2 regions of the Kitasatospora sp. NPDC086791 genome follow, and region 1 is predicted to be linked to the other one. Evidence: riboswitches for the same ligand, from Rfam matches in the RefSeq annotation. Region 1 holds a riboswitch; the other holds the start of a gene.
What was found. Region 1 has a riboswitch for cobalamin ahead of AB0Q99_RS07725 (iron ABC transporter permease). Riboswitches for the same ligand answer to the same signal wherever they lie in the genome.
Positions count from the first base shown of each region.

Region 2: another riboswitch for cobalamin. It lies ahead of metE (5-methyltetrahydropteroyltriglutamate--homocysteine S-methyltransferase); the one in region 1 lies ahead of AB0Q99_RS07725 (iron ABC transporter permease).

Region 1 covers NZ_JBFBOC010000003.1:161,426-165,843, reverse strand. Annotated here, with positions in the region: gene AB0Q99_RS07735 (ABC transporter substrate-binding protein) at 1-392, opposite strand, end outside; gene AB0Q99_RS07730 (ABC transporter ATP-binding protein) at 411-1,250, opposite strand; gene AB0Q99_RS07725 (iron ABC transporter permease) at 1,247-2,326, opposite strand; cobalamin riboswitch at 2,419-2,567, opposite strand; gene sodN (superoxide dismutase, Ni) at 2,669-3,064, opposite strand; gene sodX (nickel-type superoxide dismutase maturation protease) at 3,242-3,685, shown strand; gene AB0Q99_RS07710 (CGNR zinc finger domain-containing protein) at 3,682-4,272, opposite strand; gene AB0Q99_RS07705 (amino acid ABC transporter ATP-binding protein) at 4,401-4,418, opposite strand, start outside.
Region 2 covers NZ_JBFBOC010000025.1:33,050-37,467, forward strand. Annotated here, with positions in the region: gene metE (5-methyltetrahydropteroyltriglutamate--homocysteine S-methyltransferase) at 1-1,690, opposite strand, end outside; cobalamin riboswitch at 1,858-2,080, opposite strand; gene AB0Q99_RS26245 (TauD/TfdA family dioxygenase) at 2,270-3,133, opposite strand; gene AB0Q99_RS26250 (TetR family transcriptional regulator) at 3,444-4,124, shown strand; gene AB0Q99_RS26255 (DUF1918 domain-containing protein) at 4,248-4,418, shown strand, end outside.

The sequences.
Region 1 (4,418 bases):
CCCTCGTCGAAGCCGTAGTGCCAGCCCGCCAGGACCAGGTCGGCCCGGGCGTCCAGCGCGATCTCCTTGGTGAGTGCCTTCTTGGAGAGCCAGGCGGTCTGCTGGTAGCCGTCCTTCCACGGCACCTGGTCGACCTTGCCCTTGTCGTCGGGCATGACGTAGCCGGCCATCCGGTCGGCGAGACCGAGCGAGAGCATCAGCTCGGTGATGTTGACGTCGTTGGTGACCACCCGGGCGGGCTTCCGCGCGAAGGTCAGCCGGTCGCCGCAGTTCTCGACGGTCACCGGGTAGTGGGCGGAGCCGCCGGCGGTCTCCTTCGGGGCGATCTCCGCACCGCAGGCGGTGAGCCCGAGGGCGAGCAGGGCGGTGGTGGCAACGGCCTTGGTGCGCACGGTGGTTCCTTCGGTGGTTCAGGCTCCGGGGGAGCGGTCGAGCGGGGCGGAAGGGTCGAGGCGGTCGAACAGCAACTGGACGGCGCCGGTCCCCGGGTGCCGGACCGGGGTGGCCCGGACGCCGAACACCTCGGCCAGCAGGGCGGGCCGGAGCACCTCGCGGGGCGGCCCGGAGGCGACGATCCGGCCGGCCCGCAGCACGTACAGCAGGTCGCAGTGGCCCGCCGCCAGGTTGAGGTCGTGCAGCGCGGTGAGCACCGTCGGACCGGCCTCGCGGGCCAGCGCCAGGACCTCCAACTGGTGGGCGATGTCCAGGTGGTTGGTGGGTTCGTCGAGCACCAGCAGGCGCGGTTCCTGGACCAGCGCGCGGGCGAACAGCACCCGCTGCTTCTCGCCCCCGGACAGGCTCAGGAAGCCCCGTTCGGCGAGGTGGCCGGCCCGGACCTTGCGCAGCGCCTCGGCGCAGCGCTCCCGGTCCCCGTCGGCCGGGGCGCCGAACCCGCGCCGGTGCGGCAGCCGGCCCATCGCGACCACCTCGGCCACCGTGAAGTCGAACTCGGCGGAGTGCTCCTGGGTCAGCGCGGCCACCCGGCGGGCGCTCGCGCGGGCGGAGAGCGCGTGCAGGTCGTCGCCGGCCAGCCGGACGGCGCCGCCGGCCGGCTTCAGCACCCGGTAGACGCAGCGCAGCAGGGTCGACTTGCCGCTGCCGTTCGGCCCGACGAGTCCGACCACCTGCCCGGCGGCCGCCGCCAGGCTCACCTCGTGGACCAGCCGGGCGCCGGCCAGCTCCACCGAGACGGTGTCGACGTCGAGGTCCTGGGCCGCCGTAGGGTCGGCGGGGCCGCTCGGTCCGGTCACGATCGGCCTCCGAAGGCGTGGCCGCGCCGGCGCATCATCAGCAGGAAGACGGGCACCCCGAGCACGGCGGTGAACACCCCCACGGGCAGTTCGGCGGGCGCCAGCAGGGTGCGGGAGGCGATGTCCACCCAGACCAGCAGCAGCGCCCCGGCGAGCGGCGCGACCAGCAGCACCCGGCGGTGCGCGGCGCCGACCAGCATCCGGGCCAGGTGCGGCACCAGCAGCCCGACGAACCCGATCGCCCCGCTGACCGCGACCACCGTGCCGGTGACGGCGGCGGTCACCACGAACAGCTCCCGGCGCAGCCGGTCCGGGTCCACGCCGAGCGCGGCGGAGGTCTCGTCCCCCATGGCGAGCCCGTCCAGCCGTCCGGCGGCGCAGCCGAGGTGGGCCAGGCCGGCCAGCACGGTGCCGGCGGCGATCGGCACCGAGCCCCAGGTGGCGCCGCCGAGGCTGCCGAGCAGCCACATCATGGCGCTCCGGGCGGCCTCGCCGCGGTCGGCGGCGAAGACCATCAGGGTGGTGGTGGCGGCGAAGCCGTGGGAGAGGGCGGTGCCGGTGAGCACCAGCCGCAGCGGGGTGAGCCCGTACGCGGTGCGGGCGGCGAGGTAGACCAGCGCCATCGCGACCAGCGCGGAGCCGAAGGCGGAGGCGGAGACCGCCCAGACCCCGAGCGAGGCGAAGGCGCCGAACAGCAGGACGGCGTTGGCGCCGACGGCCGCGCCGGAGGAGATGCCGAGGACGAAGGGGTCGGCGAGCGCGTTGCGCACCAGCGCCTGCACGGCGACCCCGGTGGCGGCGAGCCCGGCGCCGACCACGGCGGCCAGCACGGTGCGGGGCAGCCGGATCTCCCAGACGATGGCGTACGCGGCCGCCTCGTCCGCCTCCAGCCGACCGCCCGTCAGCCCGGCGCCCAGCAGCCGCAGCACGCGGGGGAGCCCGATCCCGGAGAAGCCGAAGGCGACCCCGCAGACCAGGGAGAGCAACAGGGCGGCGGCGAGGCCGACGGCGAGCGGGAGCGCGGGTATGCGGCGGTCGGGCGGGCCGACCGCGCCGTTCGCGGGTGCGCGGTTCACGGGTGCGCCTTGCCTCGGGCCGCGGGTGCGCCGGGGCGGGCGCGGGCCGGAGGCGTGCCGGGGCGCCGTTCCCCTCGCAGTCCGCGGCGAGTTGTCGGGAGGTCAGCGGCCGGGGGCGATCGGGCTGGCGCGGCCGCACCGCTGGGACGGGCCGTGCTCACCGTTGCGGGTCAGCGCCGGATTCACACCGGACTTCCCCCTCGGACGCCCTGGCAGCATAACAGCCACTCAGGGCAGGCAACCCTTACCGGTCTCACCCCGCACGTTCGCTCCGGACGCGAACGCACGACCGCCCCCGTCCGGCGGTGCGGACGGGGGCGGTCGGGTGGCGACGCGTCAGGCTCAGGCCTGCTTGGTCTCCCAGAAGATCTTGTCGACCTCGGCGATCAGGTCCAGCAGGGCCTGGCCGGTGGCCGGGTCGGTGGACGCCTTGGCGGCCGAGGCGGCCTTCAGGGTGTCGTTGATCAGCTGGTGCAGCTGCGGGTACTTCTCGAAGTGCGGGGCCTTGAAGTAGTCGCTCCACAGCACCGAGATGTGGTGCTTGACGGCCTCGGCGCGCTGCTCCTTGATGATGACGGCGCGGGCGCGGAAGTGCGGGTCCTCGTTGGCCTGGTACTTCTCCTGGGTGGCCTTGACGGACTCGGCCTCGATCCGGGCCTGCGCCGGGTCGTACACGCCACAGGGCAGGTCACAGTGGGCGTGAGCGGTGGCACGCGGTGCAAACAGACGAGAGAACATGGGAGTCCTTCCTTAGATCGTCTTCCCGCGCCCGAGATTACCCTTCCGCCCGCGCGGTTTCGCGATCGGGCGGTGGGCCTAGGGCAAAAGACGGACCCGGAACCGGGGTAATCCGGGCATCGGGCAGGTGGCGGCCCGTACGGCAGACTGGGGGCCGGCGGTGCGGGAGGAGGAGTCGTGGCGCGGAGCGCGGAACCGGAGGGCCGGGCCCGGAGCGGCGTGCTGCCGTTCGGGCTGGTCGACGTGGCGGGCCGGTCGATGGTCCCGACCCTGTACGAGGGCGACCGGCTGCTGGTCCGCTACGGCGCGCCGATCCGACCGGGGGCCGTGGTGCTCTTCCGGCACCCCTTCCAGCAGGACCTGCTGGTGCTGAAGCGGGCCGTCGAGCGGAGGCCCGGCGGCTGGTGGCTGCTGTCCGACAACCGCCCGGTGGACAGCGACAGCCGCAGCTACGGCGCGGTCCCGGACGAGCTGGTGCTCGGCCGGGCGCTGCTGCGGCTGCGCCCGAGCCCGGCCTGGCTGGCGCCGGGGCGCCGGCTGGAGCGGCTGCTGCTCACCCCGCGGCTGGCCCGGGTGCCGGGCCTGGCCCGCCGCCTCGGCGTCCGGGTCGAGGAGCTCTAGCCGGTTCCGGCGTTGAGCGCCGCCTCCGCCTCCTGGCGCTTGCGGGCCCGGTAGGCGGCGACGTTGGCCCGGGTCGCGCAGCGGTCCGAGCAGTAGCGGCGGGAGCGGTTGGTCGAGGTGTCCAGGTAGGCGTTGCGGCAGGGCGCGGCCTGGCAGATGCCCAGCCGGTCGGCGCCCAGCTCGGTCAGGTGGACGGCCAGGCCCATGCAGGCGACCGCGCTGAAGTGCGCGGTGGCGGTCGCCGAGTTGTCGGCCAGGTGCAGGTGCCAGCGCGGCCGTCCGGCGTCGTCCAGGTAGTCGTGCCCGGAGATCAGCGGGCTGACGGGGTACTCCATCAGCAGACTGTTCAGCAGGTCGACCCCCCGGACCTCGTCCCCTTCGGCGGCGGCCTCGAAGACCCCGCGCAGCCGGGTCCGCACCGCCCGCAGCCGGGGCAGATCGGACTCGTCGGCGAGCGCGGCGGCCCGCGACGAGTCGGAGAACAGGGCGCGCACCGCGTCCACGGAGGTCAGCGTGTCGGTGCCGCGCTCGGGCTCCTCGGTGTTCACCAGCCGAACGGCGAGATCGGCGTACGAGGCGAGCTCCACGGCGGTCCTTCCAGAAAATCGGTAACGGGCTGACTGCTTCCAGCCTATTACCCGAGCGGGGAAAACGTCGGCGCCCGGCAGGAGCTGCCTGCCGGGCGCCGACGGTGGGGATATCAACGGTGGGGATATCAGAGGACCTTGGAGAG
Region 2 (4,418 bases), on a different contig from region 1:
TGACCGGGCGGCCGGTCAGGCCCTGGGCGTAGCGGAACCAGTCGACGGTCATCGGGTGCGGGCGGGAGATGTCCCCGGCGAGGACCGGCGGGCGCACGTACCGGGTGCCGTAGGACTGCACCCAGCCGTGCCGGGTGGCCAGGTAGCCGGTGAGCTGCTCGGCGAAGTACTGGACCATGTCGTTGCGTTCGGGCTCGCCGTGCACCAGGACGTCCAGTCCGGCCTTCTCCTGGTAGGCGACGACCTCGCGGACCTCGGCCTCCATCCGCTCGCGGTACGTGTCCGCACTGATCCGACCCGCCGTCAGATCCGCTCGGGCCAGGCGAAGTTCGCTGGTCTGCGGGAAGGAGCCGATGGTGGTGGTCGGCAGCAGCGGCAGGCCGAGCCGGGCGCGCTGGGCCTCGGTCCGGACGGCGTAGGGCTGGGCCCGGCGGGCGTCCGCCCCGGTGACGGCGGTGACCCGGGCCCGGACCGCCGGGTCGCGGGTGATCGGCGAGTTGGCCCGGGAGGCCAGGTCGGCGCGGTTGGCGGCGAGTGCGGCGGTGATCGCGCCGGTGCCCTCGCGCAGGCCCCGGGCCAGCAGCGCCGCCTCGGCGGCCTTCTGCTTGGCGAAGGCCAGCCAGCGGGCGATCTGCGGGTCCAACTCCCGTTCGTCGGCGGCGTCCAGGGGGACGTGCAGCAGCGAGCAGGACGGCGCGACGTCGATCCGGTCGGCGAGGCCGAGCAGGGTCGCCAGAGTGGCCAACGACCGCTCCAGGTCGTTGATCCAGATGTTGCGTCCGTCGATCACGCCGGCCACCAGGCGCTTGCCGGGCAGTCCGCCGACGGCGGCGAGGCCGTCCAGGTTGGCGGCGGCCGGCCCGGTGAAGTCCAGCGCCAGGCCCTCGACCGGGGCCTTGGCGAGCACCGGCAGGGCGTCGCCGAGGCGGTCGAAGTAGCTCGCGACCAGCAGCTGCGGCCGGTCGGCGAGGCCCCCGAGGTCGCGGTAGGCGCGGGCGGCGGCGTTGAGCTCGGCCGGGGTGCGGTCCTGCGCCAGCGCGGGCTCGTCCAGCTGCACCCACTCGGCGCCGGCGGCCCGCAGGTCCGCCAGCAGCCGCGCGTAGACGGGCAGCAGCCGGTCCAGCAGGGTGATCGGCTGGAAGTCGGCGGCGACGCCGGGGGCCGGCTTGGCCAGCAGCAGGTAGGTGACCGGGCCGACCAGCACCGGCCGGGCCCGGTGGCCGAGCGCGAGCGCCTCGCCCAGCTCCGCGACGGCCTTGGCGGAGTTCGCGGCGAACACCGTGTCGGGGCCCAACTCGGGCACCAGGTAGTGGTAGTTGGTGTCGAACCACTTGGTCATCTCCAGTGGCGCGACGTCCTGGGTGCCGCGCGCCATGGCGAAGTACCCGGCGAGCGCGTCGGCCTCGACGGCCTTCCGGTGCCGGGGCGGGATCGCGCCGACCGCGACCGTGGTGTCCAGCACGTGGTCGTAGAGCGAGAAGTCACCGGTCGGGACCTCCTGGATCCCGGCTTCGGCGAGCTGCCGCCAGTTCTTCCGGCGCAGCTCGGCGGCGGTGGCGAGCAGGGCCCCGGCGCCGACCGCGCCCTTCCAGTACCCCTCGATGGCCTTCTTGAGCTCCCGGCCCCGGCCCTGACGGGGGTAGCCGTACGCGGTGGCCCGGGTCGCCGCAGCTGCGGACTTCACTGTCAAGGGACTCTCCTTCGCGAGTCTTCACTCCATGGGCCCCGGGGGCCGGACGAGAGCGCGAAGGGGTGACGAGCCGGACGGGTCGGGCCGCGTCGAACGCGCGGATGCCAGAACCGCCTGGTGTGTACGCCGACCCGCCCACGAGGTCACCGGGGTGTCCGCGCACGATCGGTCGCGCGCGGGCAACGGGCAGGTCTTCGGACTCGCGGGCACACCCGCCCTGTGAAGGGCGGACACCTACTGGCCGTCGCTTCCCAGGCCCTCCCGGGCCCAGTGCGTATGACGGCGGTCGTTCCCGCTCACCGCTGCGGGGCAGTCCCGGATTCCCACCGGGTTCCCTCTTACGACGCGCCTGCCTGGCGGACAGGGCGAACCAGCTGCGCGGCCAGCTTACGGGCGCGGCGGCTTCGCGGACAGCGGGATCCCGGAACCCGTCCGAGGAGTGAGACGCCGGGCGGCCCGGGCCGGGGCGTACCGGACGTCCGCCCCCTGGACGCCGACCGCCCCGAACCCCAAGGGGCGGTCAGGCCACCCCGCCCGCGGCGCTCTCGACCCGTCCCTACGACACGGCGCGCAGCACGATCAACGCGCCCACGCCTCGCCCTCGTTGACCCAGATCCGGAGCATCCGCCGGGCGTGCGGACCGGGTTCGTCGACGAACGGCGAACGCCCGTGCAGGACCCGGCTGTTGCGGATGATCAGCAGATCCCCGGCGGCCATCGACAGCCCGAAGGAGATCTCCGGCCGGTACAGCACCTCGTCCAGCACGCCCAGCGCCTCCCATTGACGGTCCGTCAGCTCGGGGCCGCCCCGGTCCGGGGAGGAGCGGACGGTGCGGGTCTGGTAGTAGCAGCCGACCGTCCCCTCCGCCCGGTCGTAGAGGATCGGGGTGACCACCACCTGCGGGCCCGCCCGGCCGGTCCGGTCGAACGTCCAGTCCTCGCAGAGCGTGGCCAGCGCGTCCGGCCGCTCCCGCTCGATCAGGTCGCGGACGTGCCGCGCGCTCGCCAGCTTGGTCAACCCGCCGCCGTCGAAGGCCGGCCGGAGGCAGAGCAGGACGAGCAGGTCGCAGGTGTCGCAGTGGAAGCCGAGTTCGGCGCCGCCGTCGCCGTCCTGGTCGTGCAGGACCGAGGCGAGGTCGCCGCGCCCGTTCTGCGGGACGATCCGGCCGTAGTCCCGCAGCAGGAAGGAGAGCGCCTCGACGATCTCCTCCTCCGGGTGCGCCGGGTCCACCAGGCCGCCCACGTGGGTGATGCCGACGGAGGCGACGGCGTCCCGGGCGAAGTCCCGCAGCCGCTCGCGCACCGGCCCGGCCGCGCCCCAGCGCCCGGCCCGGGCGTCGGCCCACAGCAGCCGCCGCTCCACCTCCCCCAGCGGAAGCGACCAGAGCCCCCGCCGGGCGTCCAACTCCAGGCTGCTCCAGCCGATTTCCTTCGCCTTCTCCATGGTTCTCCTCCCTACCGGCTTCCGGCCTCCGACCTCCGGCAGCCAGCCGGGCCGGACGGGCGGGACCGGACAGGACCAGGCGGCCGCGACCGCCACGAAGAGGAACGCACCGATCACGCAAGGTAGTCCGCCCCAGGAGTATGAACCGGCCATCGCGTCCACGACAAGACCGGTGTCAACTCGTGACCGCCTTCCCGCCACCCTGCCGTTCAGCTCCGGCCGGCCGTCGATTCCTTCCCCACGGGGCACGGCGGTCCGCTCCCGCCCCGGTGATTCGCCGCCGGAACAGCGGATGCGGCAGAGTGACCCCATGAGCTCGGACACCCGGAGTCACGTGGCAGTCGGCCGGACGGCCCCGTCGGCCCGGCGGCGCCCGGTCCAGCAGCGCAGCCAGGAACGGTACGGCCGCATCCTCGACGCCTGCGCCGGGCTGCTGGACGAGGTCGGGGCGACCGCGCTCACCACCAAGGAGGTCGCCCACCGGGCGCAAGTCCCGATCGGCACCCTCTACCAGTTCTTCGCCGGCAAGGAGGACCTGCTGGCCGCACTGGCCGGCCGCAACCTCGACCGGTACCTCCGGCGCCTCGACGCCCGGCTGACCGCCGCCGCGCCGGTCGGCCCGGCCGCCTTCACCGACCTCGCGGTGGACGAGTTCGTGGCCATGAAGCGCGCCGTCCCCGGTTTCGGCCAGGTCGACTTCGGCCTGGCCGGCCCGGTCGTCCCCACCGGGGTCCGGGACGGCCTGCACCTGCTGGACGCGGGCGTGGACAACAACACCGCCGTCGCGCTGCGCCTGCAGGCGCTCGGCGGCGAGGTGTTCCGGACCGGCGACCCGGCGACCACCACGCTGACCCTGCGGGTCGCCCTGGAGGCCGCCGACGCGGTGCTCAAGCTGGCCTTCCGCGGGGACCCGAACGGCGATCCCGTCCTGATCGCCGAGTGCAAGCGGTTGGTCCGCGGCTACCTCGCGCAACAGCCGCCCGCCCGCTGACCCCCGCCGCGCGGATCCCCCGCGTCCCGTCCGCCCGAGGCGTTGCGAGCCCGCCGCCCCCGCAGCACAGTGGATAGCGGAACGGCCGCGGAGGCGGCCACCACGACCCGAGGGAGCAGACCCATGCACGCAGCGGTAGGCGACCAGCTCCACATCCACAGCAGGTCGGTGGGCATGGTGGACCAGAAGGGCGAGATCATCGAGGTGCGCGGCGCGGACGGCCAGCCGCCGTACGTGGTCCGCTTCGAGGACGGCCACGAGGGTCTCATCTACCCCGGCCCCGACTGCAACATC